DNA from 3 places in the Fusicatenibacter saccharivorans genome. Region 1 is predicted to be linked to each of the others. Evidence: predicted binding sites of a transcription regulator. Region 1 holds the regulator's gene; each other region holds the start of a gene.
What was found. Region 1 encodes Rex, which represses fermentation and respiration genes when NADH is low (regulators of the CRP and FNR family bind a similar motif). Its sites were predicted from a motif close to ATTGTTAANTANTTAACAAT; they were not measured.
Positions count from the first base shown of each region.

Region 1 (10,033 bases):
AGCGAGACGAATTGCAAATAGGAAAAAGAACGACAGTGGCAGGAGAGAGAAACCATGAAAAAAATAGAACTGGTAGAAATCAGGCAGGTAAACGATGCCCTTGCAGAAATGGTTGCGCTGTTTCGAGTAGAACTGCGTTCCTATAAAGGAATTGCATCAAAACCGAACGTGGAAGACGGACGGGAAGAAATGAAGGAATACCTTTTAGCAGGATTTCCAGTGTTTGCCGCTACGGTGCATGGCGAATACGCAGGTTATGTTGTCTGTCGTATTGAGAGCGAGGTGGTGTGGGTGGAATCCATCTTTGTCAGAGAAGAGTACCGCCGGCAGGGAGTCGCTGCCGCACTGCATGGCAAGGCAGAAGAAATTGCAGCTTCTTATGGAAACGATACGGTTTACAACTATGTCCATCCCAATAACCACAGGATGATTGAATTTTTGAGAAAGCGTGGTTACACCGTTCTGAATCTAATTGAGATCCGTAAACCGTATCAGAATGAAAAACTGACGCAGACGATTACGGTTGGGGAACATGAATTTGATTATTGAGGGAGTCATTTTCATCCCACAATTCCAGAAAAGCCCGAAGTTCAGACGGAAGGCGCCCCTTGCGCCAGGCAAGCAGGATTTCGGTTGTAAGGTCTGCATCTGTGATGGTGCAGGCCTTTAATTTATGGGTAAGATTCAGCATGGAGGCCGGCAGAAGAGCGATGCCAAGGCCTTTTTCTGCCATTGTCATTGCCGTGCGGGCGTCCTCGCAGGTGAGATAGATATCGCAGAACAGACCCGCCTGCTCGAAAGCGGAGAGCATGTATTTCCGGTAGCGGTTCGACAGAATCAGCGGCTGCTCGGCAAGTTCCGTAAGCGAAAGGGTTTCACGCCCGGCAAAAAGCGGGTGAGAAGGGAGTGCCATGGCGGTGATGCTCTCTTTTAAAAGGGTCTTCGTCTCGCAGCCATTTAAAACGATTGGCGTGCGGAGCGTGGTGAGATCCACCATGTGATTTTCGAGCTGGTCTTTTAAAGCAAAGGTAGAACCCTCGTGGACATCAAAATGGATGTGCGGGTATTTCCGGGAAAATCGCAGGAGATAGTCGGCGAGCAGCGAAACGGTGGATGGCGTCATGCCGATGTGGAGTGTCGCAGACTGACTGGATTTTACGACTTCGCGCCTGGTGAGATCCGCAAGCATCAGAAGCGTTCCTGCCTGTTCATACAGTGTTTTTCCTGCCTCGGTCAGGGTGATTTTCTTTGTACCGCGGATGAGAAGAGGCACCTGAAGCTCTTCCTCCAGCATTTTGATCTGATAACTTAACGGCGGCTGTGTCATATGCAGCACCCGTGCCGCCCCGCTGATGGTTCCCGCGTCCACGATGGCGCGGAAGTATTCGAGTTGTCGAAGTTCCATAAAAATCCTCCTGAAAAAACTATATAAAAATTATTCAATTTCAATATAAAAACAATAATTTACATATAGAATACGCCATGCTATACTGAAAAGCAAGTGAAAAAGAAGGGAATGAGGGAACAAATGAAACGAATTGATTTCGAACATGGAACCGTAACCGGAAACATCTTCGGGGCAGCGCTCCCGATGCTGGTTGCTCAGATTTTGAGTCTGCTGTACAATATTGTAGACCGCGTCTACATCGCGCGGATCCCGGAGGTAGGAACGGCGGCACTCGGTGCAGTCGGTCTGTGCTTTCCGCTGATCGTTATCATCACAGCATTCAGCAACTTGTTTGGAAGCGGCGGCGCTCCGCTGTTTTCGATTGAGCGTGGAAAGAATGATCAAAAAAAGGCGGAACGTATTATGAATACGTCGTATTCCATGGTATGTGTCTGTGCTGTCATACTGATGGTGATCGGCTTTTTGTTTGCCCGTCCACTGCTATCACTGTTCGGCGCATCGGCAGATGCGATGGTCTACGCGTATCCTTATATGATGATTTATCTGATCGGAACTTTGCCGTCGATGGTGGCAACCGGCATGAACCCGTTCATCAACGCGCAGGGCTACTCGACCGTTGGTATGCTTTCCGTCACGATCGGAGCGGTCGCAAACCTGCTGCTTGACCCGCTGTTTATCTTTGTGTTTGGCTTTGGTGTGCAGGGGGCTGCGATTGCAACTGTGATTTCCCAGACACTTTCCGCAGTGTTCGTTCTGTATTTCCTGACCCGGAAATCGGAACTGAAAGTGCGCTTTGTGCGGAAAAATGAAATTTCTGAGTGTGCAGGCTATGCGAAAAATATTGTCAGCCTCGGTACCGCGGGATTTATCATGCAGCTGACCAACAGCCTTGTCACGATCTGCTGCAACAACGTACTCTCTGTGACCGGCGGTGATATTTACATCTCTGTTATGACGATCGTATCGAGCGTGCGTCAGCTCGTCGAGACACCGATCTATGCAATGAATGAGGGAACTTCTCCGATTTTGAGCTATAATTACGGTGCACGCCGTCCGGCCCGCGTGCGCAAGGCGATGTGTGTCATGAGTGCGATGATCCTCGGCTATACCGCAGTGATGTGGAGCGTGATTGTTCTGGCGCCGCATGCGCTGATCGGTATTTTCAGTTCGGATGCGGTACTGACCGCAGATGCGGTTCCGGCTCTGAAGCAGTACTTTGCAGCATTCATTTTCATGGATCTGCAGTACATTGGACAGACCGTATTCAAATCTCTGAATAAAAAGAAGCAGGCGATCTTTTTCTCCCTGCTCCGAAAAGTCTTCATTGTTGTACCGCTCACCTATCTGATGCCGTACGTACTCCACATGGGAACGGACGGTGTATTCCTTGCCGAACCGGTATCAAACGTAATCGGCGGAAGTCTCTGCTTTATCACCATGCTGATTCTGGTTCTGCCGGAACTGAAGCGAATGGAGCAGCAGAAGTAATGTTTTTGAAAAGTTTCTGAAAAAAGGACAGGAAGATCTTTACCGAAACGGTTTTGGCAGATATCTTCCTGTTTTTTATTGCCATACATACAATATGATGCCTCGGACAATCTGATGCGCATTGGAGTCCCGGCGCTCCGCATTCTGTCGGTGCCTATCTGCTTTCGATTCCAGGTCTGATCTATCAGGCGGCGCTGCAGGGACTTTCCCTTGGAAAAGAAAGTATGTACATATCCATGACACGCCAGGCGATTCTGCCGCTGGTGTTTGCATTTCTTCTCAAAGGATTTGGAAACCTGAATCTGATATGGGGCGCCTTTGTCCTGGCTGAGCTCTGCGGCATCCCGCTTGCAGCAGCTCTCTGGAAACGGAAAGGGGAAAAGCAGATTCAGTTTTAAGTATAGAAAAGAAAAACAAAAAGGCTGTTCTTTGCGAAAGGCAGCCTTTTTTGCATACCATAAGATAAGAATACACAGGGGCTTATGGATGAAAGAGCAGGAAAATCTGACAGGAAAAGGAATTACAGCCGCCGTGCTGGATACAGGGATTTTTCCCCATATGGATTTTGACGGCCGGATTGTAGCCTTCCGGGATCTTGTGTACGGGCGGGAGACGCCTTACGATGACAATGGACACGGAACGCATGTCTGTGGTATCCTTGGCGGAAGTGGAAGAGCGTCCGGCGGAAAATACCAGGGTGCGGCACCGGGATGCCGGTTTGTCGTAGTGAAGATTCTGGACCGAAGGGGAAATGGAAGAAAGCAGGATATCCTCGCGGCGATTGACTGGGTGTGCAAAGAGCGAATAAGACTTAATATCCGCATTTTAAATATTTCAGTGGGAACAACAGAGCAGGAAAAAACGGTGGATGATCTGCTAGTACAGGCGGTGGAGCGCGCCTGGGATGACGGGATCACTGTTGTGACAGCGGCCGGAAATCTGGGGCCCGCTCCGGGCAGTATTACGGCGCCGGGGAGCAGCAGAAAAGTGATCACCGTGGGAGCGGGCGATCTGCTGGAGCCAAGAAGAGGAATCTCCGGATGCGGCCCGACACGGGACTGCGTCTGCAAACCGGATCTTGTCGCGCCTGGAAAACGTCTCATTTCCTGCGCGCCTGGAAGAAGCAGGAAGGAATATGTGGTGAAGAGCGGCACCTCGATGGCGGCACCGCGGGTGTCCGGAGCCGTGGCTTTGGCACTTGAACGGGTTCCGGATCTTACAAATGTCCAGGCGAAAATGCTGCTTTGCGAATCGGCGAGAGACCTTGGCCTTCCGCGCAACCGTCAGGGGCATGGGATGCTTCAAACAGACCGTTTTCTGTCTCTTCTGTGAGACACTGTGCGGCAGCATAAAAAAAGAAAAATGAAGGAAAACACCTCTCATCCTGCAAAAATTGTGTGAATTTATGGGAAAATGCCAAAAAATCAGGCGAATTTTGACTTGACAAGCTATAGGATACTTTATACAATAAACGGGAATAGAAAAAGGAGGCCTACTATGGAAAAAATTCAGATGACCACTCCTCTGGTAGAGATGGATGGAGATGAGATGACCAGAATTCTCTGGAAAATGATCAAAGATGAGCTGCTTCTCCCGTTTATTGACCTGAAAACGGAATATTACGATCTGGGACTGGAACACAGAAACGAGACGAACGATCAGGTAACCGTAGATTCCGCAAACGCTACCAAGAAATACGGTGTAGCAGTCAAATGTGCCACCATTACGCCGAATGCAGCGCGTATGACCGAGTACAATCTGAAAGAAATGTGGAAGAGCCCGAACGGAACGATCCGTGCCATGCTCGACGGAACCGTTTTCCGTACCCCGATTGTCGTAAAAGGCATCGAGCCGTGCGTGCGCAACTGGAAAAAACCGATCACGATTGCCCGTCATGCATACGGAGATGTCTATAAAAATGCAGAAATGCGCATTCCGGGACCGGGAAAAGCAGAGCTGGTTTATACGGCTGAGGACGGCACCGAGACAAGAGAGCTGATCCACAACTTCACCGGCGCCGGTGTCATTCAGGGCATGCACAATCTGGATAACTCCATAGAAAGCTTTGCGAGAAGCTGTTTCGAGTACGCACTGTCCACGAAACAGGATCTGTGGTTTGCAAGCAAGGATACGATTTCCAAGAAGTATGATCACCGCTTCAAGGATATCTTCCAGGAGATCTTCGATGCAGAGTACAAAGAGAAATTTGCAGAAGCAGGCATTACCTACTTCTACACTCTGATCGACGACGCCGTTGCCCGCATCATGAAAGCAGAGGGCGGCTTTATCTGGGCCTGCAAGAACTACGACGGCGATGTCATGAGCGACATGGTATCCTCCGCCTTCGGTTCCCTTGCGATGATGACTTCTGTTCTCGTATCCCCGCACGGATATTACGAGTACGAGGCTGCGCACGGAACCGTACAGCGCCACTATTACCGTCACTTAAAAGGTGAGGAGACATCCACCAACTCCGTGGCCACCATTTTTGCATGGACCGGCGCACTCAGAAAACGCGGGGAAATGGATGGAAACGCAGAACTTTCCGCATTTGCAGACCGTCTGGAAAAAGCAACGATCGCAACGATCGAGAGCGGAAAAATGACAAAAGACCTTGCGCTGATCACCACCATGGAAAATCCGACCGTATTAAACAGCCGTGATTTCATCCTGGCCATCCGCGAGGAGCTGGAGAAATAATTAAACGAAGCAAAAAAGAAAGCCGATCCGGCATTCCCGCAAAAAGGGATGCGCCGGACCGGCTTTTTCTGTTTTGAATTTTCCGGGGAAAACCAGGCCTATTCGGCAAGCTCTTCCCATTTTTCATACAGCTCTTCGAGTTCCGCGGCAATCTCTGCTTTCTCTTTGCTTAATTTCACACACTCTGCCACATTCGTTGCGACTTCCGGTTTCGACATTTCCTCATCAATTTCCGAATCGCGTGTCTCAAGCTCTTCAATTCGTTTCTCCGTCTTTTTCAGCTCGTTTTCTTTCTTGCGGAGACGTGCCTGTTCTTCTTTCTGCGCTTTCCAGTCCAGCTTTGTGGAGGAGGCTTCGGAAGGAGCCGCTGTTTCTTCCGGAGCGGCGGCATCGGCAGCAGGAGCATAGATGCGGGTCAGCTCTTCTTTTTTCTCCAGATAGTAATCGTAATTTCCGATATAGTTGACGAGTGTTTGTCCCGTCAGCTCCAGAATCCGGGTTGCAGTCTGATTGATAAAGTAACGGTCGTGGGAAACGTACAGTACCGTTCCAGTGTAATCCTTCAGCGCGTTTTCCAGAATCTCCTTTGATACGATATCGAGGTGGTTGGTCGGCTCGTCGAGGATCAGGAAGTTGGCGTTCGAGAGCATCAGCTTGGCAAGAGAAATTCGTCCGCGCTCACCGCCGCTCAAGGTATGAATCGGTTGGAAGACATCGTCGTTTGTAAACAGGAAGGCGGCCAGCACATTTCGGATTTCGGTGTTTGTCAGATACGGATACGCGTCGGAAATCTCCTGGAAAATGGTCTTTTCCATGTGGAGCACCTGATGCTCCTGATCGTAGTAACCGATCTGTACACGGCTTCCAAGTGTAAAAGAGCCGGCATCCGGGCGGATGACTTCGTTTAAGATCTTTAAGATCGTCGTTTTTCCCGTTCCGTTGTTTCCGATGATTGCGACGCGCTCCCCGCGCTTGATTTCGAAATTCAGATCCTGGAAAAGCGTCTGTCCCGGGAAGGCTTTGGAGAGGTGCTCGACGGTCAGCACATCGTTTCCGCTTGTGATGCGCGGTTCCAGACGGATCCGCATATCGGAGCGTACTTCGGTCGGCTTTTCCAGCACATCCATTTTGTCCAGCATTTTTTCACGGCTCTCGGCGCGTTTGATGGATTTCTCGCGGTTGAAAGATTTCAGCTTTGCAATGACTTCTTCCTGATGGTGGATTTCCTGCTGCTGGTTGACCCAGGCATGGTAAGCGGCTTCACGGAGCATTGCTTTTTTTTGACTGTAGGCGGTATAGTTTCCCTCAAAAGTTGTTACTTTTTTATTGTCCACTTCAACGACTTTTGTGACAACGCGGTCGAGAAAGTAACGGTCATGGGAGACGATCAGGACGGCTCCGCTGTAATTTAAAAGATACGTTTCGAGCCAGGAGATCGAGTCCATATCGAGGTGGTTGGTCGGCTCGTCGAGCAGAATGATGTCCGGTTTGGTGAGCAGCAGTTTACCAAGTGCCACGCGGGTCTTCTGACCGCCGGAGAGGGAGTCCACCTGTTTTTCAAAATCGCTCTCGGAAAAGCCAAGACCTTTTAAAACACCGACGACTTCACTGCGGTACGCGTATCCGTTTTCCAGTTCAAAGGTATGGGAGAGGCGGGTGTAGGTGGAAAGAAGTTCATCCAGCTCTGCACCGGATTTTGTATTCATATCACTTTCCATCTGACGGAGGCGTTCCTCCATATCGATCAGATTCTGTTTCGCGGTCAGCACTTCCTGGTAAATGGAAAGGTGTCCGGTCAGATCCTGATGCTGGGCGAGATAGCCCATCGTCTTTCCTTTGGAGAGGATGACCTCTCCCTCATCGGCCCTCATTTCGCCGATGATGATTTTTAACAGCGTCGATTTTCCGGCACCGTTGATGCCGACCAGTGCGGTTTTTTCGCGTTCTTCTATATGAAAAGATGCATTTTTGATAATTTCCGTTGTCCCGAATGCTTTCGAGATATTCTGACATGCAAGAATCATGTGGTTCCTCCAGATAACATATTTCTGTATTTTGACATAATACACCATCCTTATTATAGAGAGTAATACACAAAATTTCAAGAAATCTTTGACAATTTTCTATCAACCATATATAATATGAATATATGCAGGTGTAAATAAGGAGGAATTTATCTTGGAAGAAAAAGGAATTTCGCGGGCAGTTATCAAAAGACTTCCTAGATATTATCGTTACCTGGGCGAATTGCTGGAGGACGGAGTAGAACGGATCTCTTCCGGTGAGCTGAGCGAGCGGATGAAAGTGACAGCTTCCCAGATTCGCCAGGATTTAAATAATTTCGGCGGCTTCGGCCAGCAGGGGTATGGTTATAACGTGCGGTATCTGTACAGCGAGATTGGAAAAATTTTAGGTCTGGACAGAGTCCACAATATGATTTTTGTCGGAGCCGGAAATCTGGGACAGGCGCTTGCTAATTATGCGGCCTTTGAAAGAAGCGGATTCAAAACGGTCGGTATTTTTGACGTCAACCCGGTATTAAAAGGAATCTCCGTGCGCGGAATTGAAATCCGCATGGCGGACGAGCTTCCGGAATTTATCAAGGAACACCATGTAGAGATTGCGGCTTTGACACTGCCAAAAGCAAAAGCGGTAGAGATGGCAGAGATTCTCGTGGACAACGGTGTAAAAGCAATCTGGAATTTTGCACATACCGATCTAAACTTAAAACTTCCGAAAGATGTGATCGTCGAGAACGTCCATCTTTCCGAAAGTCTGATGCGTCTCTCCTACAATCTGACCAGATATGAGGCGGAGCATCCAAAGAACAATTAAGAAACCAAAACAAAAGCAGGAGAGTCTTCGGGAAACCGGAGACTTTTTCTGTTCACTTTCCGGATAAGGCAGGAAAAGGAGGAAAAGCGATGAAACGGATTCTTACAGCAGCACAGATGAAGCAGGCAGACCGCAATACGATCGAAACCATGGGGGTACCGTCCCTGGTACTGATGGAGCGCGCAGCGCTGTCCTGCGTGGAGGAGCTTCAAAATGGAACATGGGATACAGGAAAAGTCCTTGCTGTGTGCGGTCCCGGAAATAATGGAGGGGACGGTGCGGCAATTGCACGGATTTTAAAGACGAAAGGGGTGGATGCGGAACTGTTCTGTCTTGGAAATCCGGAAAAATACAGTGAAGGCATGAGAGCACAGAAGAAAATTGCGGAAAATTATGGGGTCCGTGAGGTTAAGAATCCGGATTTCCGGGAATATACTGTTATCATAGATGCCATCTTTGGAATTGGCGTATCCCGTCCGCTGGCAGGGGAGTACCGGAGGGCAGTGGAAGCAATCTGCGCAAGCGGTGTTCCTGTTCTTGCCGTGGACATCCCTTCGGGGATCCACACGGATACCGGAGAGGTCCTTGATGCGGCGGTGAAAGCCAGAGCCACGGTGACATTTGCCTGTGCAAAGCCAGGGCTTCTCTTTGATCCCGGAAAACGATATGCCGGAGAGGTCCTGGTCCGTGATATCGGAATCGGCTTTGATGCAGGAGAAGAGGAGACGCCCTGGTACGGTTCAGTGGAAAAAGAAGATCTGGACCGGTTTCTTACCCGCACGCCGATGGGAAATAAGGGAACCTTCGGAAAGGTGCTGGTACTTGCCGGTTCCGGTGCCATGTGCGGAGCCGCTGTTTTGTGTGCCAGGGCAGTCCTTGCATCCGGTGCCGGCATGGTAAAGGTTGTGACAGAGGAAAGAAACCGTACGCCGCTTTTCTGTGCCCTGCCGGAAGCAATGGCGGATTTCTGGAAGGAGGATGAGCCGCTTCCGGAAGAAGCCCTGCTGCAGGATCTCGCCTGGGCGGACGCTGTTGTTGCGGGACCGGGACTTTCCAAAAGCCGGACGGCAAAAGAACTGCTCGTTTTTACGGTGCAGCACACAGAAGTTCCTCTTGTTCTGGATGCAGATGCGCTGAACCTGATTGCAGAAGATGCAGAGATTCTTTCGGGCTGCCGGGCAGAAAAAATTTTAACGCCTCATGTAGGAGAGCTTGCACGGCTGCTGCACATGACCATTGCAGAATGCCAGCGTGACCCGGCAGGAAGCGCCGGAAGGGCAGCCGAAAAATACCAGGCCTGCTGTGTACGAAAGGATTCCGTAACCGTGACAGCAGAGGAAGGGCGTGAGCAGTATTACATAAACACAAGCGGAAGCAGTGCGCTTGCGACGGCGGGAAGCGGCGATGTGCTCGCGGGAATCACAGGCGCCTTTGCAGCAAAACGTCAGTGTGAAAAAAACGAGAAAAAAATCAGCCTTGCCAAAACAGCGGCACTGGCGGCATATGCGCATGGAAAGGCGGGAGAGGCTGCGGAAGAAAAAAGCAGTGCTTCCTATGTAACAGCATCCGAGATTATCAGAGGATTGCAGTCAATCTGAGCAA
Region 1 covers NZ_JAQEGR010000028.1:595-10,627, reverse strand. Annotated here, with positions in the region: gene PGS38_RS16790 (GNAT family N-acetyltransferase) at 55-549, shown strand; gene PGS38_RS16785 (LysR family transcriptional regulator) at 518-1,405, opposite strand; gene PGS38_RS16780 (MATE family efflux transporter) at 1,529-2,896, shown strand; gene PGS38_RS16775 (hypothetical protein) at 3,121-3,294, shown strand; gene PGS38_RS16770 (S8 family peptidase) at 3,383-4,228, shown strand; gene PGS38_RS16765 (NADP-dependent isocitrate dehydrogenase) at 4,394-5,596, shown strand; gene PGS38_RS16760 (ABC-F family ATP-binding cassette domain-containing protein) at 5,695-7,620, opposite strand; gene PGS38_RS16755 (redox-sensing transcriptional repressor Rex) at 7,775-8,431, shown strand; gene PGS38_RS16750 (bifunctional ADP-dependent NAD(P)H-hydrate dehydratase/NAD(P)H-hydrate epimerase) at 8,521-10,029, shown strand.

Region 2 (10,033 bases), on a different contig from region 1:
CATCATTTTCGGTGTCTGGTCAATGACCATCTGTGGGAGTCCGGAATCTTTCATGCGAAGCTTTTTCTTATCTATGATCAACATGGAGACAGTCTGTTTCATGGCCTCCATTTGTTCCTGCTGTGCGGCCTGTTTTGTCTGTGCTTTTTTACCGAAGTAATACAGCAGACCAAGGATGACAGCGATGACAGCTAATACGATTAATACGATAATCCAGGGTTTCATCCCTCTATTCCTCCTCTGCAAAAAATAATGTGGGCATCGGAACATACAATGCCAGTCTATGAACATTCTAACATTGATTTCGGCAAAACGCAAACACATTTTAGCGCAATCCAGGCGATTTTACGGTCGAAAATCATAAGAATTTCTAAAATCGGAGCCCCAGCCTTTTTTTTACCAGACAAGTATGGTAAAATGAGATTTACAACGCGCCGGGAACGGCGTAGTATGGAGGAAAATTCAAGAATGAAAAGAAAAGCAGCAGTCATGCTTCTGCTCATGACACTGGGAGCAGCCAGTGTGAGCGGATGTGGAAAAAACAATACAACAAGCAGCAGTTCCGTATCAAGCGCAAGCAGCACAAGCGCTTCCTCAGCATCCGATGCGTCGAGCGCAGGCAGCACATCGTCCGACAGCACAGCTTCTGAGGAATACGCTTCCCCGAGTGATGTAGACGGGATTCCGGTTGTCGATGAGGAAGTTGATCCGGCAGAGTGTGTAACGCTTGGAGATTACAAAAAGCTGACACTGGAAAAGAAAGTAGAGCAGGTAACGGATGATGACGTACAGACGGCCATTATGGCAGAGACAGCTGTCACCATGGACGATCCGGACGCCACCGTACAAAAAGGCGACACCGCCGATATTGCCTATGTTGGAAAAGTTGACGGCAAGGAGTTTGACGGCGGAAGCAGCGATTCCTACAATCTGGTGATTGGTTCCGGAACCTTCATCGATGGATTTGAGGATGGTGTCGTTGGAATGAAAACGGGGGAGACAAAGGATCTGAACCTGAAATTCCCGGACAGCTATCAGAGTACCGATCTGGCAGGAAAAGACGTTGTGTTTACCGTTACGGTAAATGCGTTTACCCGCCCGGCAGAAAACATTGACGGATGGGAACTCGACGATGCATGGGTAGCAGAGAATACAGATTACAGCACTGTGGAGGAATACCGTGCCGGAAAACGCGCAGAGCTGGAGGCTGCAAATGAGACGACAGCGGAAAATAATCTGCAGAATGACGCGATGCAGCAGGTGACAGACGGCTGTACGTTTAACAAAATTCCGAAATCCTATATCACCCTTGGCGAAGAGGATTACGATAAACGGTATACCACTTATCTTCAGAATTACGGCATTTCCCTGGACGACTATCTGGAGCAGTATGCGGACAGAGCAACCTACAATCAGGAGAAAGCAACGTATGCAGGAACGATGGCAAAAAGTGCCCTTCTTCTGGATGCCGTAAAAGAGGCAGAAGGCTGGACGACAGATGACCAGGATTACCAGCAGATCTTAAACGACGAGGCAGCCAATGCCAATATGTCGCAGGAAGATTTCCTGAAAGCGGCCAATGATTATTACGGGGAAGATACGGTAGTGCGCAATATCATGATGGAGCGCATGATCAATATGGTTCTCGACAATGCAACAGTCAATACTGTGACTGTGGATGCAGACGGAAATACAGTAAAATAAAAAGAAAAATCACCCCGGAAAACAGGATGAAAACTTCTGTTTTCCGGGGTGATTTAACCGAATCAAGTAAGTCCCCTGATTCCATTGCGAAAAGCAATAAGCTGTGGGTGGGGACTTGCTTGTATCAGGAGGAGTGCAAGCTCCTTCTGATAAGCTGCGGAGCAGTTATTCGGTTATGAGCAAGTAGCGAAGCGGATTGCGAATATCCGCTTCGCATGTGGGAAACGAATTGTGTTCGTTACGCCATGATTTTGCGGAACAGATCCTTCAGATCTTCTACGCTTGCATCCTTCGGGTTGCCCGGTGCGCAGGCATCTGCGTGTGCGGAATCTGCAAGGAACTGCAGATCTTCTTCTTTGACTGCCTCGAGAACAGATGGGATTCCAACGTCTGCGGACAGCTTCTTAACAGCATCAATCGCTGCTTTTCTGTACTCTTCCTGAGACATTTCGTCTACACCTGTAACGCCCATGGCACGTGCGATTTCGCGGTATTTCTCACCGGTGCACTCCTGGTTGTATTCCATAACGATCGGAAGCATCATGGCACATGCAACACCGTGTGGGGTATCATAAACAGCACCAAGGGTGTGTGCCATGGAGTGAGCGATTCCAAGACCTACGTTGGAGAAGCCCATACCTGCGATGTACTGGCCAAGAGCCATTCCTTCGCGTCCCTCTTTGGTGTTTGCGACAGCACCGCGCAGAGATTTGGAGATGAGTTCGATGGCTTTGAGATGGAACATGTCAGTCATTTCCCATGCAGCTTTTGTGGTGTAACCCTCGATTGCGTGGGTCAGAGCGTCCATACCGGTAGAAGCGGTCAGTCCTTTTGGCATGGAGGACATCATATCCGGGTCAACAACTGCGATGATTGGCATATCGTGCGGGTCAACGCATACGAATTTACGTTTTCTTTCAACGTCTGTGATAACGTAGTTGATGGTAACCTCTGCAGCAGTACCGGCTGTGGTCGGAACAGCGATGATCGGTACGCATGGATTTTTGGTCGGTGCAGTGCCTTCAAGGCTTCTGACATCCTCAAACTCCGGGTTTGCGATGATGATACCGATTGCTTTGGAGGTATCCATAGAAGAACCGCCGCCGATGGCGATCAGATAGTCAGCGCCGGATGCCTTGAAAGCTTCTACGCCGTGTTTTACGTTTTCGATGGTCGGGTTTGGCTTGATATCGCTGTAAAGCTCATAGTCGAGTCCGTTTGCGGTCAGAATATCGGTTACTTTGGAAGTAACGTTGAATTTAATCAGATCCGGGTCAGAGCATACGAAAGCTTTCTTGAAGCCGTGTGCCTTTGCTTCATTTGCGATCTCGGCAATAGCGCCTGCTCCGTGATAAGAGGTTGCATTTAAATTAATACGATTTGCCATGATTGAAAAACTCCCTTCTAAAATGAATAAATGGTTTTACTGAACTTGTTATTATATTAACAAATCCGGAAGGGAAAAAGAAAGTGACAGAAGAAGCGAAGTGTAACACTTTAAAAAAAATCGCCATTGTGACAAAAACAACAGAACAAAATTTGTGAAAAATAACCAGAGAGTGTCTGAAAAACCATTTCCGCAATCTGCAAGCCCCACTTTGACACGCGCTCTAAGAGAGCAGCTGCAGATTCCGGAACAGTTTTTTTAAGTCTTCCGGCATTGCCCGGACGAGAAGAGCTGCAAACTCGGAAGGTGTCAGATCCATGCCGGTAAGCACCCATTTTACGGTCATGGTGATGGAACCCTGACAGTACATTTCGAGAAGAAAATGCATTTCCGGTGAAACCGGACTGCCGCTTTTTTCGTGAATCAGATTTTCGTAGAACGCGAGAATCAGGTCAAAATCGTGCTCACGCAGAGAATTCTGCTTGTCGTAGCGGAAGGCAGCGGCGAAAAAAGCTTTTTCTTTCTGAATATAGGTAAATTTCTTTTCCAGACTGTCAAAAACGGTCGTTCCGCGCCCCATATGTTCGAAGGATTTTGTCAGTAATTTATCAAAGTACCAGTTGATTAGATCGTATTTGTCGAGAAAATTGCGGTAGAAGGTCTGGCGGGTAACACCGCAGATTTCACAGATCTGGCGCACGGTGATCTCTTCAACGGGTGTTGTTTTCATGCACTCCTTCATGGATTCGGCAAGACGGTATTTTGTTTTTTCTCCTTTGGGAGCAGATACGGTGGAATGGATCATCCGGGTAGTTTCCTTTCGCTTCGAAAATTGTAACTATGCAGAGTTATGCATATATTATAACGCGAATCCGAAAAAATAAAAAGCCCTGAACATGTTCCGGAGATAAGATACAGGAACATATTCAGGACGATTTTGCTTATTTTCTTTTGTTTACGGCCTGACCGACACAGTAGCATACAGCGGCAACAACCATGCCGTTGATGGAAGCGATGCCCCAGTATAAGAGGTTCGCAACAATGGCACCGAGAATGACACCGGCAACCGCAAACCAGTCTACGGTTTTAAGCTTCGGCTGATCGGTTTCAAAGTCCTTTTTGTTCATGAAGTAGGCGAGCACCAGAATCATGCCGACCGGCGGCAGGGTACAATTCAGAATGTTGAGCCAGCCGCAGAAGTTGTAGTACAGCCATACGGAGGCAACCGTTCCGATGATACCGGAAAGGAGAACCATCGGTTTTTTCCTCTGATGGAAGATGTTGGCAAGACCAAGACCTGCGGTATACAGAGCGTTGTCGTTTGTAGTCCAGATATTAAGACCGAGAACGAGAACAGCCAGGTAGAACAGGTTCAGGCGGACCATAACCTCGAAGATATCGTTTCCGCCGACAAAGATCGAGGAAACGGCACCGAAGAAGAACATCAGGGAGTTTCCGATGAAGAAGGCCACAACCGTGGTGATGGCACCCGCTTTTCCGTCCTTTGCAAAACGTGCGAAGTTCGGGGTTGCGGTTCCGCCGGAAACGAAGGAGCCGATGACAAGACCGGCACCGCCGATGATAGTCAGAGATCCGCTGGATTTGGCAAACTGATCGATGATCGTTCCGTCGCCTCTCATTACGGCCATGACCATGGCGATCGTTCCGAGAATGGCAACACTTGGTACAGCGATATAGCTGACGATGGTCAGAGATTCAATACCAAAATAGGCAGAGGCGGTCATGCAGACGCCGGCAAGAAGAACAAGTCCCCACTGTGCCGCAGTGCTTCCGCCGAGCAGCTCCTTGGAAACCGGAATTGCAAACATGGCAAGACCGACACCAAACCATCCGATCTGCGTAAAGCTGGTCATGGCTGACGGCAGATAGGAACCTTTTTCGCCAAAGGCTCTCTGGGACAAAAGATCAAGTGACAGACCGGTTTTTGCACCGACGTAGCCGAGCAGACCGGTATAAATACCAAGAATGATTCCACCAAGGATCAGTGATCCCAAAAAGCCCCAGAAATCGAGGCCGTCAGCGAGCTGCTGGCCGACCCACATGCTTGCCGAGAAGAAGGTGAAGCCAAGCATGATCATAAACATGGTTACTACATTTTTCCGGGCAGAAGACGGAACCGCGCTGTCCGCGAAGTCAACATCTTTTACTTTCTTTTCTTTTTCCATAATATCTCCTGAAAACTGTGATTACGGTTCGCCGAAATTCAGCGAACCGTAAGAAATGGTTTTTTGTTACAGCATGTATTTGCGAAGTGCTGCGGTAAACTCTTCAATTCGTTCAGCCGCAATTTCTTTCAGGGTAGCATCGCCAAGGCTTGCAATATAGCCTTTTTCCTGGCGGTACAGCCATTTGGTCACACGTTCATCGATTTCTTCATAGTGATTGATGTGAATCCACTCTTCGTAGGATGCGCCAAGCGGGCAGCCGAGCTTCTCCTCGAGCAGTCTGGTGAAGTCGATCCGGTCGGCCTTCTCCAGCATTTTATTCCAGAAATCGAGAACCTCCTCGACATGCTCATGGATTTCATAGCGTCTTGCACCGCCATCGTAGATGATGCATTTTTCAAACAGAGGATCGCGCATGGAAAGCGTTTCTCTTCGGAACTCCGGTGCAATGATACCGTCTTTCCAGTAGAAATCGACATCCGGCAGATTGATTCCAGATACGCCCCTGTCCTGATAGGTGCTGAAGATTCCTTCGTAATATACGGTGATAAAGCCTTCAAACTCCGGCCAGAACTCGCGGATTTCTTTTGTGAGACGTTCCAGAATTTTGATTCCGGTTGTGCCGCCGATCGTAAAGATGATAATGTTGCGAAGGGAAGCACCGTGCTCACGGTAGAAATCGGTTACGTAGCGCAGGCAGTGGATCAGCGTTTCACCCGTTGCGATGATATCGCCGATCAGAAGTGTACTTCCCGGAACCATCGTCAGCTTGCTGTATTTGATTTCCAGCCCTGCGATTTCTTCCTCTTTAAAGACGCGCTCACTTGACAGAAAACTGATGTCATGTACACGAATGTGCTCACGGTAGCAGCTTTCCTCCAGCGGATAATTCAAAGCGCCGCGCAGGATGGAAAGGATGTTGGCTGCGGTTACCTTTCCCTGCTCTTTAAAATAATAAAGCATCTGTGAAGTAGACGGAATCAGGCAGTGATAAACCTCATATCCGACAACCTCCGGTGTGTTCAGAAGCTTTCTTGTCTCTGCTTCGGAAACGACATAGTATTCGTTCTCATAATCGCCGCCTGCGAGGCGATAGCAGTCCACGCCCTGTTCCGAAAACTCCGGCACCAGTTTTACTTCATTCCATTTTTCCATTCAAAAGTTCCTCCCGGTTTTCCCTCTTTGGTAAACATGTTATAAACTTTTAACAGTGTAAGGGGTAGCAACCTGATTGTCAAGGGAAAAGGCGAATTTACATGATTTTCTTACAGAAGAAGGGAATGCGCCGCGAGAAAAGGAATTTTACCGGGTTTTGCCTTCTCCGGAAAAGTATTCCTTTGTAAGCTCCACAACCTTGCCCGAAAGCAGGAAGAGCGCAATCAGGTTTGGGATCGCCATGAGACCGTTGAAGGTCTCGGCAATGCTCCACATCAGGCCGAGGTTTGCGGTGGCGCCAAGGATGGCAACCAGCGCATAGGCGGCCATAAAATATTTTGTGATTCTTTCGGAGAATAAAAACTCGATGCAGCGTGCACCGTAAAGTCCCCATCCGAGAATCGTGGAAAAGGCGAAGCAGCACATCGCGAACGCGGTGAGCAGCGAAACCCAGTTTCCGTATGTAAGGGTAAAACCGCTGATGGTCAGCTCTGCGCCGGCAGCCTGTCCGTAGGTGATGGAAGTACCGCTGCAGAGAATAACAAGTGCAGTTAAGGTACAAATCACGATCGTATCAGTAAATACCTCAAAGATACCGAACATACCCTGTTTGACCGGCTTTTTTGTGTCGGCACAGGCGTGCGCGATCGAACCGGTACCAAGACCTGCCTCGTTTGAGAAAATACCGCGGGACACACCTTTTTTTACACTCATAAGCATGCTTCCGACGATACCGCCTGTAACGGCGGAGGGACGGAAGGCGCCCTCAAGGATCGAAACGAAAACAGACGGAATCCGGTTGAGGTTCAGCAAAATTACACCGATGGCAAGGACAATATAAAACAGAGCCATAAACGGAACGAGCTTTTCTGTTACCTGTGCGATCCGTTTGACACCGCCGAGCAGGATCAGCGCTACGAGTGCCGCAATGATGATACCCTGAATCAGGTTGGAGGTCGGGACCGCGTCCTTTGAGATCACATGGTAATTCATCAGTGCGGAGTTGACTGCGGTTGTGATGGTGTTGACCTGCGTTGCATTTCCGGTTCCGAACACAGTCAGTACACCGAAAGCAGCGAAAAGATAGGCCAGAAAATGCCATTTTTTGCTGAGACCGTTTTTGATGTAATACATCGGTCCGCCGACGAGTTCCCCGTTGGCATTTTTCTCGTGATAGAAAACAGCCAGTGTTACCTCGGCAAATTTCGTACACATGCCGAGCAGAGCGGAAATCCACATCCAGAATACGGCGCCGGGTCCGCCGATAGCGATAGCGCCGGCAACACCGGCAATATTACCGGTACCAACCGTGGCAGCAAGTGCTGTACAGACCGCCTGGAACGGTGTAATTGCGCCATCGGAAGCATCTCTTTTGCGGAACATTCTTCCAAGCGTTGTGCGGATCGCATACGGGAATTTTCGAATCTGGAGAAAACGGGTGCGCAGACTCAGGTAAAGGCCGACACCGAAAATACAGATCATAGCCGGAACACCCCAGATAAAATTGTTCACGGCATTGTTGATGGTTTCAATCAGTTGGAGCATAGATACCTCTTTCTTGAACCCTTTTTCGAATACACTCTGGTTTGCGGGCATGTTCTTTGAAACGGGCTCTGCTGTTTGATCAGTGAGAAAGCAGCTGCCGGTTTGCAGCGTAAAAACCGGCAACTGCAGTACATAATGAAAAAAGTATATCATCTCATCTGCAATTTTCAAGTTTTTTCCCGGAAAAACCGAAAAAATAGAAAGAATCCGGCGAAATATGATAGAATAGAAAAAAATGGAAAAGAGGTTAAAGGGTATGTTTCAGGTAATTGATATGCACTGTGACACAATTCCTGCGCTGCAGTGGAAGGAAAAACAGGAGCATCTTGCGGATGCGGATCTTCAGATCAATCTGGATAAGCTGGAAAAGGGCGGCAGCCTCTGCCAGTGCTTTTCTTTGTTTACGTTCCTGAAGGGACTGAAAGACGAAACGCCGTTTGAGCATGTGAGAAAGCTGGCTGATCTCTGGAAATCAGAGGTGGAACGGTATCCGGACCGCATTTGTCAGATCAAAACGTATGCGGATCTGATGCAGGTACAGAAGGAAGGAAAAATAGGCGCGGTGATGACCGTCGAAGAGGGTGGTGTTTACGAGGGAAGTATTGAAAAACTGCATACGATGTACGATCTCGGCGTGCGGATTTCCACACTGACCTGGAACTTCCCGAATGAACTCGGATTCCCAAACCCGGCGCAGGAAGAGGGAAAGCCATATCTTCCGGATCTTGAAAACGGGCTGACGCCGACCGGTATTACCTTTGTCGAGGAGATGGAGCGGCTCGGCATAGTGATCGATTTATCACACTTAAATGATGCCGGAATCCGCGATGTTTTTGCACATACGAGAGGTCCGGTCATTGCATCCCATTCCAATGCGCGCGGTGCGTGCTTCCATCTGCGAAACCTTTCAGATGAAATGATTCGTCAGCTCGCAGAGCGTGGCGGCGTCACCGGTATCAATTTCTGTCCGTCGTTTCTGCGCGAGGAGGAGCCGGCAACGAAAAAGGCATCGACGATGGATATGGTACGCCATATGAAATATCTGCGCAACGTCGGCGGTATCGATATCATCGGCCTTGGAACCGATTTTGACGGTTTCAGCGGTGAAACGGATGTGCCGGACACCGCGCATATGCAGCATCTCGCAGATGTGATGAGCCACGACGGTTTCACCGATGAGGAGATCGAGAAGGTCTTTTCCAAGAATGTACTTCGGGTGTTTAGAGAATGCTGGAAATAAAACTACAGCTCCGGTGATGCCGCCAGAAGCTCCTTTGTATAATCATTCTGCGGATGCGCAAACAGTTCTTCCGTCTCCGCGTTCTCCACAATCCGGCCTTCTTTCATCACGAGAACCCGGTCGCACATCTGATAGATCACGTTGAGGTCATGCGAGATAAAGAGAATCGAGAGCTGAAGCTCCTCCTGAAGCTGAACCATCAGCTCCATGATCTGCTTCTGAATCGTCACATCGAGAGCGGAAACCGGTTCGTCGGCAAGGATCAGGCGTGAGCCCTGGATCAGTGCGGCCGCGATGCTGACTCTCTGGCGCTGGCCGCCGGAGAGCTCATGCGGGCGGCGTTTCAGGTGCTCTGCGGAGAGACCGACTCTTTCAGCCATCGCAAGAACCCGTTTTTTTCGTTCTTCTTTCGGAACCTTCTGCATCCGAAGCGGTTCTTCTAAAATCCAGGAGATTTTCTTCGCCGGATTCAGGGAGGAAAACGGGTCCTGGAAAATCATCTGCGGATGGTCGACCTGCGAAATTATTTCGCCCTCATCTGGGCGGATAAATCCTAAGATCACTTTGGAGAGTGTCGATTTTCCGCATCCGCTCTCTCCGACGAGACCGAGAATTTCATTTTCATGAAGCTCGAAAGAGATATCATGAAGCACCGTTTTTCTCTGCTTTCCCTCCTGATAGGAGGCAGAAATATGGCTGACTTTCAGAATGTTGTTTGGACTGATTTCTTCCATGGGTTATTCCTCCTTTTCCGCAGGCGGAGCAGCTTTTTTGTCAGAGCCTGTCGGCCATTGAGCTGTTGGAGCGATTTTGATT
Region 2 covers NZ_JAQEGR010000012.1:134,874-144,906, forward strand. Annotated here, with positions in the region: gene PGS38_RS12460 (hypothetical protein) at 1-225, opposite strand, end outside; gene tig (trigger factor) at 469-1,704, shown strand; gene fucO (lactaldehyde reductase) at 1,943-3,091, opposite strand; gene PGS38_RS12475 (TetR/AcrR family transcriptional regulator C-terminal domain-containing protein) at 3,315-3,896, opposite strand; gene codB (cytosine permease) at 4,033-5,277, opposite strand; gene PGS38_RS12485 (phosphoribosyltransferase) at 5,344-6,432, opposite strand; gene PGS38_RS12490 (alanine/glycine:cation symporter family protein) at 6,580-7,977, opposite strand; gene PGS38_RS12495 (dipeptidase) at 8,234-9,217, shown strand; gene PGS38_RS12500 (ABC transporter ATP-binding protein) at 9,220-9,951, opposite strand; gene PGS38_RS12505 (ATP-binding cassette domain-containing protein) at 9,955-10,033, opposite strand, start outside.
Region 2: fucO (lactaldehyde reductase) is a predicted target of Rex. The motif match lies at 3,136-3,155, and genes of this name have one in related genera.

Region 3 (10,033 bases), on a different contig from region 1:
AGTAAAGGGCGAAGCTGTTTTTCATATGGATACCGAGACCTTTCTCCTGCGGGAAGGGGAGACCGCCTTTGTCAATGCAAACCGTCTGCATGAGGTAGAGGGAATCGACGGACAGGAATTTACGTTTCTTGCCGTTGTATTCCAGCCGCGTTTTCTGTCCGGCACATCGCTTGACCGGATCCAGCAGCAGTATATCGAACCAGTGCTGTCCTCCGAGATCCGTTTTCCATCCAAGACAGAGCGGGGGACACGCCTTGCAGAAAAAACGGCACAGGCCATGCAGGAGATCCGAAATCTGCAGGAAAGAAAAGAACCGGGCTGGGAGCTGCTGTTAAAAGCGGAACTTCTGAAAATCTGGCAGGGATATTACAGTGCGGCAGAAAAGAACGGCGGAAAAACGGATGCCTCGACGAATTACCGTGTCAGCAGAATGAAAGAGATCCTCACATACATGAATGCTCATTTCTGTGAGGATCTCGAAATCGCGGAACTGGCGAGCCAGTTTCATATGAGTGAGAGCGCTTTCTGCCGCTTCTTTAAGTCGATTATGCATATTTCCGCCGTGACGTATGTCAATAACCTGCGGATTGCCGAGAGCTGCCGGCTGCTGCTTTCCACCGAGGAGGCGATCAGCAAGATTGCGAGCGACTGCGGATTCCGAAATATCAGCTATTTTAACCGCGTCTTCCAGGAACGCATGCACCAGACGCCGGGGCAGTTCCGCAGTTTATCCGCAGAAAACCGTACTGCGATATAAGATTCGGAACTTATGCAGGCTTCTGCGATCGGAATGCACGCCGCAGGAAGAAAAGTCCGGTCATATCAGCCAGTGCCCAGCCGATCGGAATGGCGATCCAGATTCCGGCAACGCCAAGCGCCGTGGCGGAGAAAAGGTATGCCAGCGCCACACGCATGCCAAGCGAAATGACGGTCAGAACAACCGACATCTCGGCGCGTTTGACAGCGCGGTAATACCCGTACAGCAGAAACAGCCATCCGATGCCGAGATAGAACGAGCCTTCCAGCCGCAGGTACTGTACGCCGATCGCGATGACCTCCATTTCTGATGCTTTCACGAAAATCTGCATCAGCGGATGCGCGAACAGATTGACAAGCAGAGAAATGACGATGGAAAAAGCAGCGCTCAGTGCAAAAGCATCTTTCGTGCCGCGCCGGATCCGCTCGTGATTTCCGGCCCCGTAATTCTGTGCGGTGAAAGTGGAGTAGGCATTTCCGAAATCCTGCACCGGCAGATAGGCAAAGGTATCAATTTTCACCGCGGCCGCAAATGCCGCCATGACCGCCGGACCGAAGCTGTTGACGAGCCCCTGTACCATTAGAATGCCGAAATTCATGACCGACTGCTGAATGCAGGTCATCGAAGAAAGATTCAGAATCTCTTTTAAAATGGAATGGCTGAAACGCCATTCTTTTTTTGACGGCAGCCACATGCGGCAGCGGAGCAGCACATAGAGCAGAATACCGACGGCGGACACATACTGCGCAAGAACCGTAGCGAGCGCCGCGCCTGCGATGCCGAACGGCAGTACAGCGACAAAGAGCAGATCCAGTGCAATGTTCAGCACAGCAGAGACAGCGAGAAAAATCAGCGGCACAGAAGAGTTTCCGAGCGCGCGCAGCATACAGGAAAAGAAATTGTATACGGATGTTGCAATAAGGCCGGCAAAGATAATCAGAAGATACGTCCGCATGCCGGGACGGACTTCATCCGGGACGCGAAGAAACGTAAGGATCGGCTCGATGCCTGCATAAACAGCGAGATTCAGCACGAGCGTAACGGCAAGGATCAGCAGAAACGCGTGGAGAATCGAAAGTTTTAAAGAAGAAAGATCTTTTCGTCCCTGATAAATCGAAAAGAGCGCACCGGCGCCCATCGACAGGCCGAGAAAAATGGAAGTCAGAAACGTCATCAGCGTATAGGAGGAGCCGACGGCGGCGAGCGCATTGCTTCCGAGAACGCGTCCGACGATCAGGGTGTCGGCAATGTTGTAAAACTGCTGCAACAGATTTCCTGCGATCATCGGCAGGGCAAACAGGATAAGAGAGCGGGAGATTTTCCCGCGGGTCAGATCGTAATACATAAAGAAACTTCTTTCCGAACATAATTATTAATATTATAACATAAAAAATCAAAAAATGTCAATTTGCAGGATGAAGTGTACAAAAATGCAATTGTCAGAAAACTTCGAAAAATCGAAGTTTATAAAATTTTTACAGATTTTGGGACACGTTCTGTAAAAAAACGGAAGATTTTCAGTTGATTTTTTTGGCCTTTTATGTATAATTAGAGTAGAAGAGGCCGGCTGGTCCGGTTTCTTCTAAAGGATACCTTCAAATTTCTGCATTTTGCAGAATGAAGCAGTATTACTATCAAAGGAAAGAGGTTAATTACAAGATGGCACAGATCGATTTAACAAAGTATGGCATCACCGGTACCACAGAAATTGTGTACAACCCTTCTTATGAGCAGTTATTTGAGGAAGAGACAAAACCAGAGCTGGAAGGCTATGAAAAAGGCCGGGAGACAGAGCTTGGTGCAGTTAACGTTATGACCGGTATCTATACAGGCCGTTCACCGAAAGACAAATACATCGTTGTGGACGAGAACTCGAAAGATACTGTATGGTGGACTTCTGATGAGTACAAAAACGATAACCATCCGGCAACCCAGGAAGCATGGGCAGCAGTAAAAGAGATCGCCAAAAAAGAGCTCTCCAACAAAAGACTGTTCGTTGTAGATGCATTCTGCGGCGCAAATAAAGATACCCGTATGGCTATCCGCTTCATCGTTGAGGTAGCTTGGCAGGCACATTTCGTAACTAACATGTTCATCAAACCTACAGCAGAAGAGCTTGAGAACTTCGAGCCGGATTTCGTTGTTTACAACGCATCCAAAGCAAAAGTTGAGAACTACAAAGAGCTGGGTCTGAACTCTGAGACAGCAGTAGTATTCAACATCACAAGCCGTGAGCAGGTTATCGTCAACACATGGTACGGCGGAGAGATGAAGAAAGGTATGTTCTCCATGATGAACTACTATCTGCCGCTGAAGGGCATCGCTTCCATGCACTGCTCTGCAAACACAGACCTGAACGGTGAGAACACCGCAATCTTCTTCGGACTTTCCGGAACAGGAAAAACAACTCTTTCCACAGACCCGAAACGTCTTCTGATCGGTGATGATGAGCACGGCTGGGACGACAACGGAGTATTCAACTTCGAGGGCGGCTGCTATGCAAAAGTCATCAACCTGGACAAAGAGTCTGAGCCGGACATCTACAATGCAATCAGACGTGACGCTCTGCTTGAGAACGTTACCGTTGATGCAGAAGGCAAGATCGACTTCAATGATAAGAGCGTAACCGAGAATACTCGTGTATCTTATCCGATCAACCACATTGAGAACATCGTTCGCCCGATTTCTTCTGCACCGGCAGCTAAGAATGTTATCTTCCTGTCCGCAGATGCATTCGGCGTACTTCCGCCAGTATCTATTCTGACACCAGAGCAGACTCAGTACTACTTCCTGTCCGGATTTACTGCAAAACTTGCAGGAACCGAGCGCGGAATTACCGAGCCGACTCCTACCTTCTCTGCATGCTTCGGCCAGGCATTCCTGGAGCTGCACCCAACCAAATATGCAGAAGAGCTTGTTAAGAAAATGGAGAAGAGCGGAGCAAAAGCATACCTGGTTAACACAGGCTGGAACGGAACCGGAAAACGTATCTCCATCCGTGATACCCGTGGAATCATCGATGCAATCTTAAGCGGTGCTATCAACGAAGCTCCGACGAAGACTATTCCGTACTTCAACTTCGAAGTTCCGACTGAACTTCCGGGCGTTGATCCGGCTATCCTGGATCCTCGCGATACCTATGCTGATGCTTCCGAGTGGGAGACCAAAGCACTGGATCTGGCTGAAAGATTCATCAAGAACTTTGCAAAATATGAAGGAAACGCTGCTGGTAAAGCACTCGTTTCCGCCGGCCCGCAGAAATAAATTTTCTGAATTGATCGAAAGGAAGCCCCTGACATGAAAGTGTCAGGGGCTTTCTTTTATGAAAATATCTGGAGAAATAAAATAGTTCCCTGCCCGAAAGTACAGACTGATGGGACAGGAAACTATTTTACAGCACACTCTAAAATAATACAAAAAATTTCAGCACCACAGAGCGTGAATTGTTGCGTCACTGGTTTTCGCCGTACCCTGATACGCCTTCAAAATAGAAAATAAGGCAGATCAGCAGGACAAGAGCAGTTCACGTACCATTTCTGCATCAAAGGTAACAGAGGAAACATGGTTGACTTCTATCTGATATAACGCATTTGCTGCGATATGCTCAGCAGCCTGCTCAAGATCACGAATACCGCTTGTGTTTTCGTGGCAGGAGATTACGGCATCGAGTCCTTCCGGTGTCAGAATGCATTCCTTTTCTTTCATACCGATACGTTTTAACACCTTTGGAAGTGCATAGCGGGAGAAAATGATTTTCTTTTCTTCCGGTGTGTAATCCGGAATTTCAATCACAGCGAAGCGGGACATCAGCGGAGCACTGATCTGGTCCTTGTCGTTTGCGGTTGCAATCGGGTATACACCGACGGTCGGGATCATACATTCGATATAGTTATCGGTAAAACCAAGATTATCAAGAAGGGTCAGCAGAACATCTGCCGGGTTTCCGTTTCCTTTGCCGGAGGCAGCCTTGTCGAGCTCATTGATGATAAAGACGAGATTGGATTCACCAGCCATGGAAAAAGCATCCATGATGATTCCCGGTTTTGCGTTTGCGTAGATGCGGGAACTTCCGGTCAGCTGTTCCGGGTCATTAATCGAACTCATATCGAGTGTTGTCCACGGTAATTTTAAGATACGTGCAACGGCATAAGCAATCTGCGATTTTCCGGTTCCGGCAGGACCGATCAGTAACAGACCATAGGCCGGCAGCGTATGAGTCCGGTTAATCTGAATGATGGTTTCGATAATTCTCTGCTTCACACGTTCCATGCCATATAGTTCTTCATCGAGGATCCGGCGTGCTTCCACTGGATCAATGGCTTCAAAATAGTTGCTTTTCCATTGAATATTCATCATCATGGAGAGGGCGCGCTGTGCGTGACGACGTTCTTCGGGAGAGACTTCGTGGGAACGGGCAACAGCGAGGTTTCGACGAGCCCAAAGGCGGATATTGTCCGGCAGCGTTCTTCCGGCACAGTTCATAAAATCAGTGATGGATTGGATGCTGGTGAGCTTCATGCTGTCACCGGTTTCCTCCTGATCCTCATCCTCAACTTCTTCTTCCGGTGCATTGCTGGCGAGGAGACGCTCAATCATAAACTGTAAAAATCCATCCTCAGCCGAAAGCTTTGCGCCGCCACCGAAAGCGATCTCGCGGATTTTGTAAACTGCATAACCGTCGGATGTTTGTGTACCGGAAAGGCGGACATTGATATGGTTTTCACCGAGCCATTTTAAAAGGCTGACAAAACGGGCATCGATCTGAAGAATGTCGGCAATGAAGGATTCTTCTTCATCTTTAAATTCAAACGAGGTCCGTTTGGATGGGTTTGTGAAAATACCGCAGGGATGATGCGGGAAAGCCTTCTCTTTTGTATCCAGAATTAGGATCGGCTGATCCGGAGAAGTAAACGGTGCGTTTGTGCGGAAAACAGTATACGTACATTCGGAAACTTTTGTTTTTTCCGGGGAATTGCTGAAATCAAAAACGGGCATGACAGAACCTCCTAATAAAAATAAGTGCTTATTGGTACAATAAAAACAGTGTAGCACGAATTAAAAAATCCTGCAATCAATATGCAGAATTTTGTATTTTTATGCTATAAAAATGTTAGGCAGGCGGATATTCGCAATGGAAGCCGGGGACTTGCTCGATTCGGTTAAATTTTCGGATGGCGTAAAAAAGCCCTCCGGACAGGATCACGCTGCGGCGGAGGGGAATTATGTCATCAAAGCAAGCTGCCGTAAGAAAGAAGCTCGCAAAACAGAAATCTTTCTTACACTGAAAAAGGAATAACATCAGGAAACAGCATTGGCTTTGTGAAAGTTCGGAAGCTGTACCAGCACGATCGCTGCAAACATCAGAATACAGCCGGAGAGCTCGCGAGCGGAGAGAGCCTGATGAAGGAGAATCCAACCGGCAAGAACAGAAAAAACGGATTCCAGGCTCATAAGCAGAGAAGCTGTGGCAGGATTTAATCCTTTCTGCCCGATGATCTGCAGGGTATAGCCAACACCTGAAGAGAGAATTCCGGCATAGAGAATCGGCATCCAGGCGTGCAGAAGATCGGAGAAGTTTACGGTTTCAAAGAGAACCATACAGACAGCGGACAGGATCGAACAGGTAAAAAACTGAATGCAGGACATTTTGATGCCGCTGACAAGCGGAGAAAAATGATCAATAACCAGAATATGTACGGTAAATCCGAGCGCGCAGGCAAGCACAAGAAAATCTCCCTTCTGCAAAGAGAAGGAGCCGTCTGTCATACAGAGCAGATAGAGACCAGCGACGGCAATAAGAACTGCGAGCCAGACCTTCGGCTGTACACGCTTTCGGAGAAAAAAACCGCAGACCGGAACAAGTACGATGTAAAGTGCGGTGATAAAACCGGCCTTTCCGACGGTTGTGTACTGGATGCCGATCTGCTGCAGAGTTGAGGCGACAAACAGTGCGATGCCGCAGAGAATACCGCCCGCCCAGAGCGTTTTTGGCTGTGTGCCATTTTCTGACGAAGCATCCGGCGGTAGGGTTCGCTTTTTACGCGAGGAGAAAAAGACAATCAGCGGAAGAAGCGTAAGTCCGCCGAGCAGGTTTCGTGCCGCGTTGAACGTAAAAGGTCCGACATAATCCATACCGGTCTGCTGTGCGACAAAGGCAGAACCCCAGATCGCAGCGGTCAGAAGCAGAAGCGCTGACTGTCGGTACTTATGAGAAACAGTATTCATAATAGAAAAAACCTCCTGAAATTGATACGATATTCATCATAGCACAAAGAGATGGAAAAAGCGAACGGAAAAATGTCGGAAAAGACGGAAAAATAGCACAAATAATCATAATGACGAAATAGTGCAGATGTTGCGAAAACGGATATGTGAAAAATGAGCAGAACAAAGGGAGTTAAAAAGAGTAAAATGAGCAATTTAACCAACATAAAACAAAAAAAGAACACCAAAAACAAAAAATAGACACTGTTTTTCTAACAGTCTTTGTGTATAATGAATTCATCAAGCAAGAACGAAAACCTTAAGGAGGTAAAAAGTATGAAAAAGCGTAACATGAAAGTCCTTGCACTGTTAATGACAGTGACAATGGCAGGAACGATGCTTGCCGGATGTGGAGACAGCGGAAGCACAAGCACTAGTTCAAGCGGAGGAGCAACAGCATCCTCCAGCGGAACAGCAGATGCATCAAGCGATACCACAGCAGCATCTTCCAGCACAGCAGATGCTTCCAGCGAAGATACCACAGGTTCAGATGATGTGGTAGGCGAGCTTCCAAGAAATGAAACTCTTTACTTCGCAGGACAGCAGTGGGGTACCGTCAATGATTACAACCCAATGTCAGCAAACTCAAACAATGCAATGGTTATAGCACAGGGCGATGCTTCACGTGTACTTGTTTATGAAACTCTTTATATGTGGAATCCACTGGATGCAAAAATGTATCCGTTGCTTGCAGACGGAGATCCGGTTTGGAACGATGCCCGTACCGAAATTACCGTTAAGATCAAAGCTGATGCAAAATGGAATGACGGCACACCGGTTACTGCAAAAGACGTAGCAGCTACCTATCATGCACATGTAGATTACAATTCTTCTACCGGCGCTGAAATGAAGAGCTACATTGCAGATGTTGTTGCACAGGATGACAGTACCGTAGTATTCAAACTGACAACGGATGACTCCGGCGAAGCAGTTAACCCGGTTCTTGCGGAAAGATATCTGCCGATGCTCTACATCATGCAGGAAAATTATTTAAAGACCGTAGCTGACAGAAACAACAACGATGCTGAAGCAATTAAAATGGATAAGATGGACGATCTGGTAACTTCCGGACCGTACAAAAAATACTTTGACAATGACCAGAACGTAGTTCTGATCCGCGATGATAATTATTGGGGACAGGCAGATTCCATGTGGGGTAAGCTTCCGGTTCCGAAATATATTTCTCACCCGATCTTTAAAGATAACGCAGCAGCTACCACCGCATTCCAGAATGGTGATATTGATGTGGCACAGATATTCATCACAGACCTTCAGAAATTGTGGTTAGAGCAGGATCTTCCGATTTCTACCTATGTTGATGAAGCACCGTATCAGCTGTGTATGACAATGCCTACCCTGTTCTTTAATACAGAAGTAGAAGGACTGGATCAGGTAGCTGTTCGTAAGGCAATCGCTATGGCAGTTGACTACGATCAGGTTATTTCTTCAGCAATGTCCGGACAGTCTCCTACCTTCGCAGATGTTCCGCGTTCTGTCATGAACCCGACCGATGCTGAGCAGGCTATGGTGGATCAGGATGCCTTAAAAGAGTATCAGTGGTCCAATGCCGATGTAGAAGGTGCTAAGAAGCTTCTGGACGATGCCGGAATCGTAGACACCGACGGAGACGGAATCCGTGAGTACAACGGAAAGAACCTTTCCTATAAGGCTGAGTGCCCGACAGGATGGTCTGACTGGAATGCAACCCTTGAAATCGTAGCAGCAGCAGGAAAGAATATTGGTATCAACATTGAGACCTACTTCCCGGAAGCAGCAAACTACAGCACGGATTACAGTACCGGAAACTTCGAAATCACCATGCAGTCCGGCCCTGGTACATCGGTTGCCAACCCGTACATGAGATGCCGTTTCTTCATGAGCTCTGATTACAACGATCTTGAGGTTAACTTCAGTGGTAACTTCGGTCATTATCAGAACGACCGTGTAGATGAAATCCTTGCAGCAATTCCTCATGAGACCGATGATGCAAAACTGAAAGATTACTATACAGAACTTTCCAAGATTATGCTGGAAGATTGCCCGTGTGTACCGCTGATGTACAGACCGCAGGTATTCCACGAAGTAAACGAGTCCGTATGGACCAACTATCCGCAGAAAGACGATGGAACCAATGTTCCTCCGATGGACTGCACCGATGGTTATGGCGTAGCAGCACTGTACAATCTGGAACTGATTGACGGCTGATTTGCCAAACAGAAAGAAAGCACACACTGAATTGTAACAGAGGCGGCCGGAGCCGGGGTGCTCCGGCCGCTTTTACAAAATCAGAAGGAGGGTTCCTCTATGAAAGGAATGAAAAAGTATTATACGCAGAAGATCATGTGGTATCTTTTGACGTTAGTCTTTGCAGTGCTGCTGAACTTCATTCTTCCGCGTCTGATGCCGGGCGATCCGGTTTCAACTATTGCGTCCAAATCGGTAGAAGGTATGACCGATGCGACTGCAATTCAGAAAGTATATGAAGACTATGCAGCGAAATTTGGTATTAACAAACCAATGTATGTCCAGTTTTTTACCTGGGTAAAAAATGCACTTCGCGGTGATTTCGGCATTTCTTTCAGCCAGTATCCGCGTACCGTATCCGATATTATTTCCAGTTCGGTTCTGTGGACCATATGTTTACAGCTTCCGGCCATTATTGTTGGATGGATTCTTGGTAACCTGCTTGGTGCAATTGCAGCTTACATGAAAGGTGTTTTCGACAAGGCAATCCTTCCGGCATTCCTGTTTATCAGTAACGTACCTGCCTTTGGTATGGCAACCGTACTTTTATTTGTTTTCTCACTGAAATTACATATTGCACCTGCAGCAGGCGGCTATGCGAGCAGTATGATTCCGCATATGAGCCTTGCTTTTATGAAATCTGTGCTTTCACATTACCAGTTGCCGTTCTGGTCTATCGTAATCATCACGATCGGCGGCCAGGCTATTGGTATGCGTTCAATGTCAATTTATGAATTGAATGCCGACTATGTAAAATACAGTCGTTTC
Region 3 covers NZ_JAQEGR010000009.1:82,860-92,892, forward strand. Annotated here, with positions in the region: gene PGS38_RS10020 (AraC family transcriptional regulator) at 1-757, shown strand, start outside; gene PGS38_RS10025 (MATE family efflux transporter) at 768-2,102, opposite strand; gene pckA (phosphoenolpyruvate carboxykinase (ATP)) at 2,417-4,021, shown strand; gene PGS38_RS10035 (AAA family ATPase) at 4,262-5,752, opposite strand; gene PGS38_RS10040 (DMT family transporter) at 6,056-6,982, opposite strand; gene PGS38_RS10045 (ABC transporter substrate-binding protein) at 7,298-9,226, shown strand; gene PGS38_RS10050 (ABC transporter permease) at 9,326-10,033, shown strand, end outside.
Region 3: pckA (phosphoenolpyruvate carboxykinase (ATP)) is a predicted target of Rex. The motif match lies at 2,126-2,145, and genes of this name have one in related genera.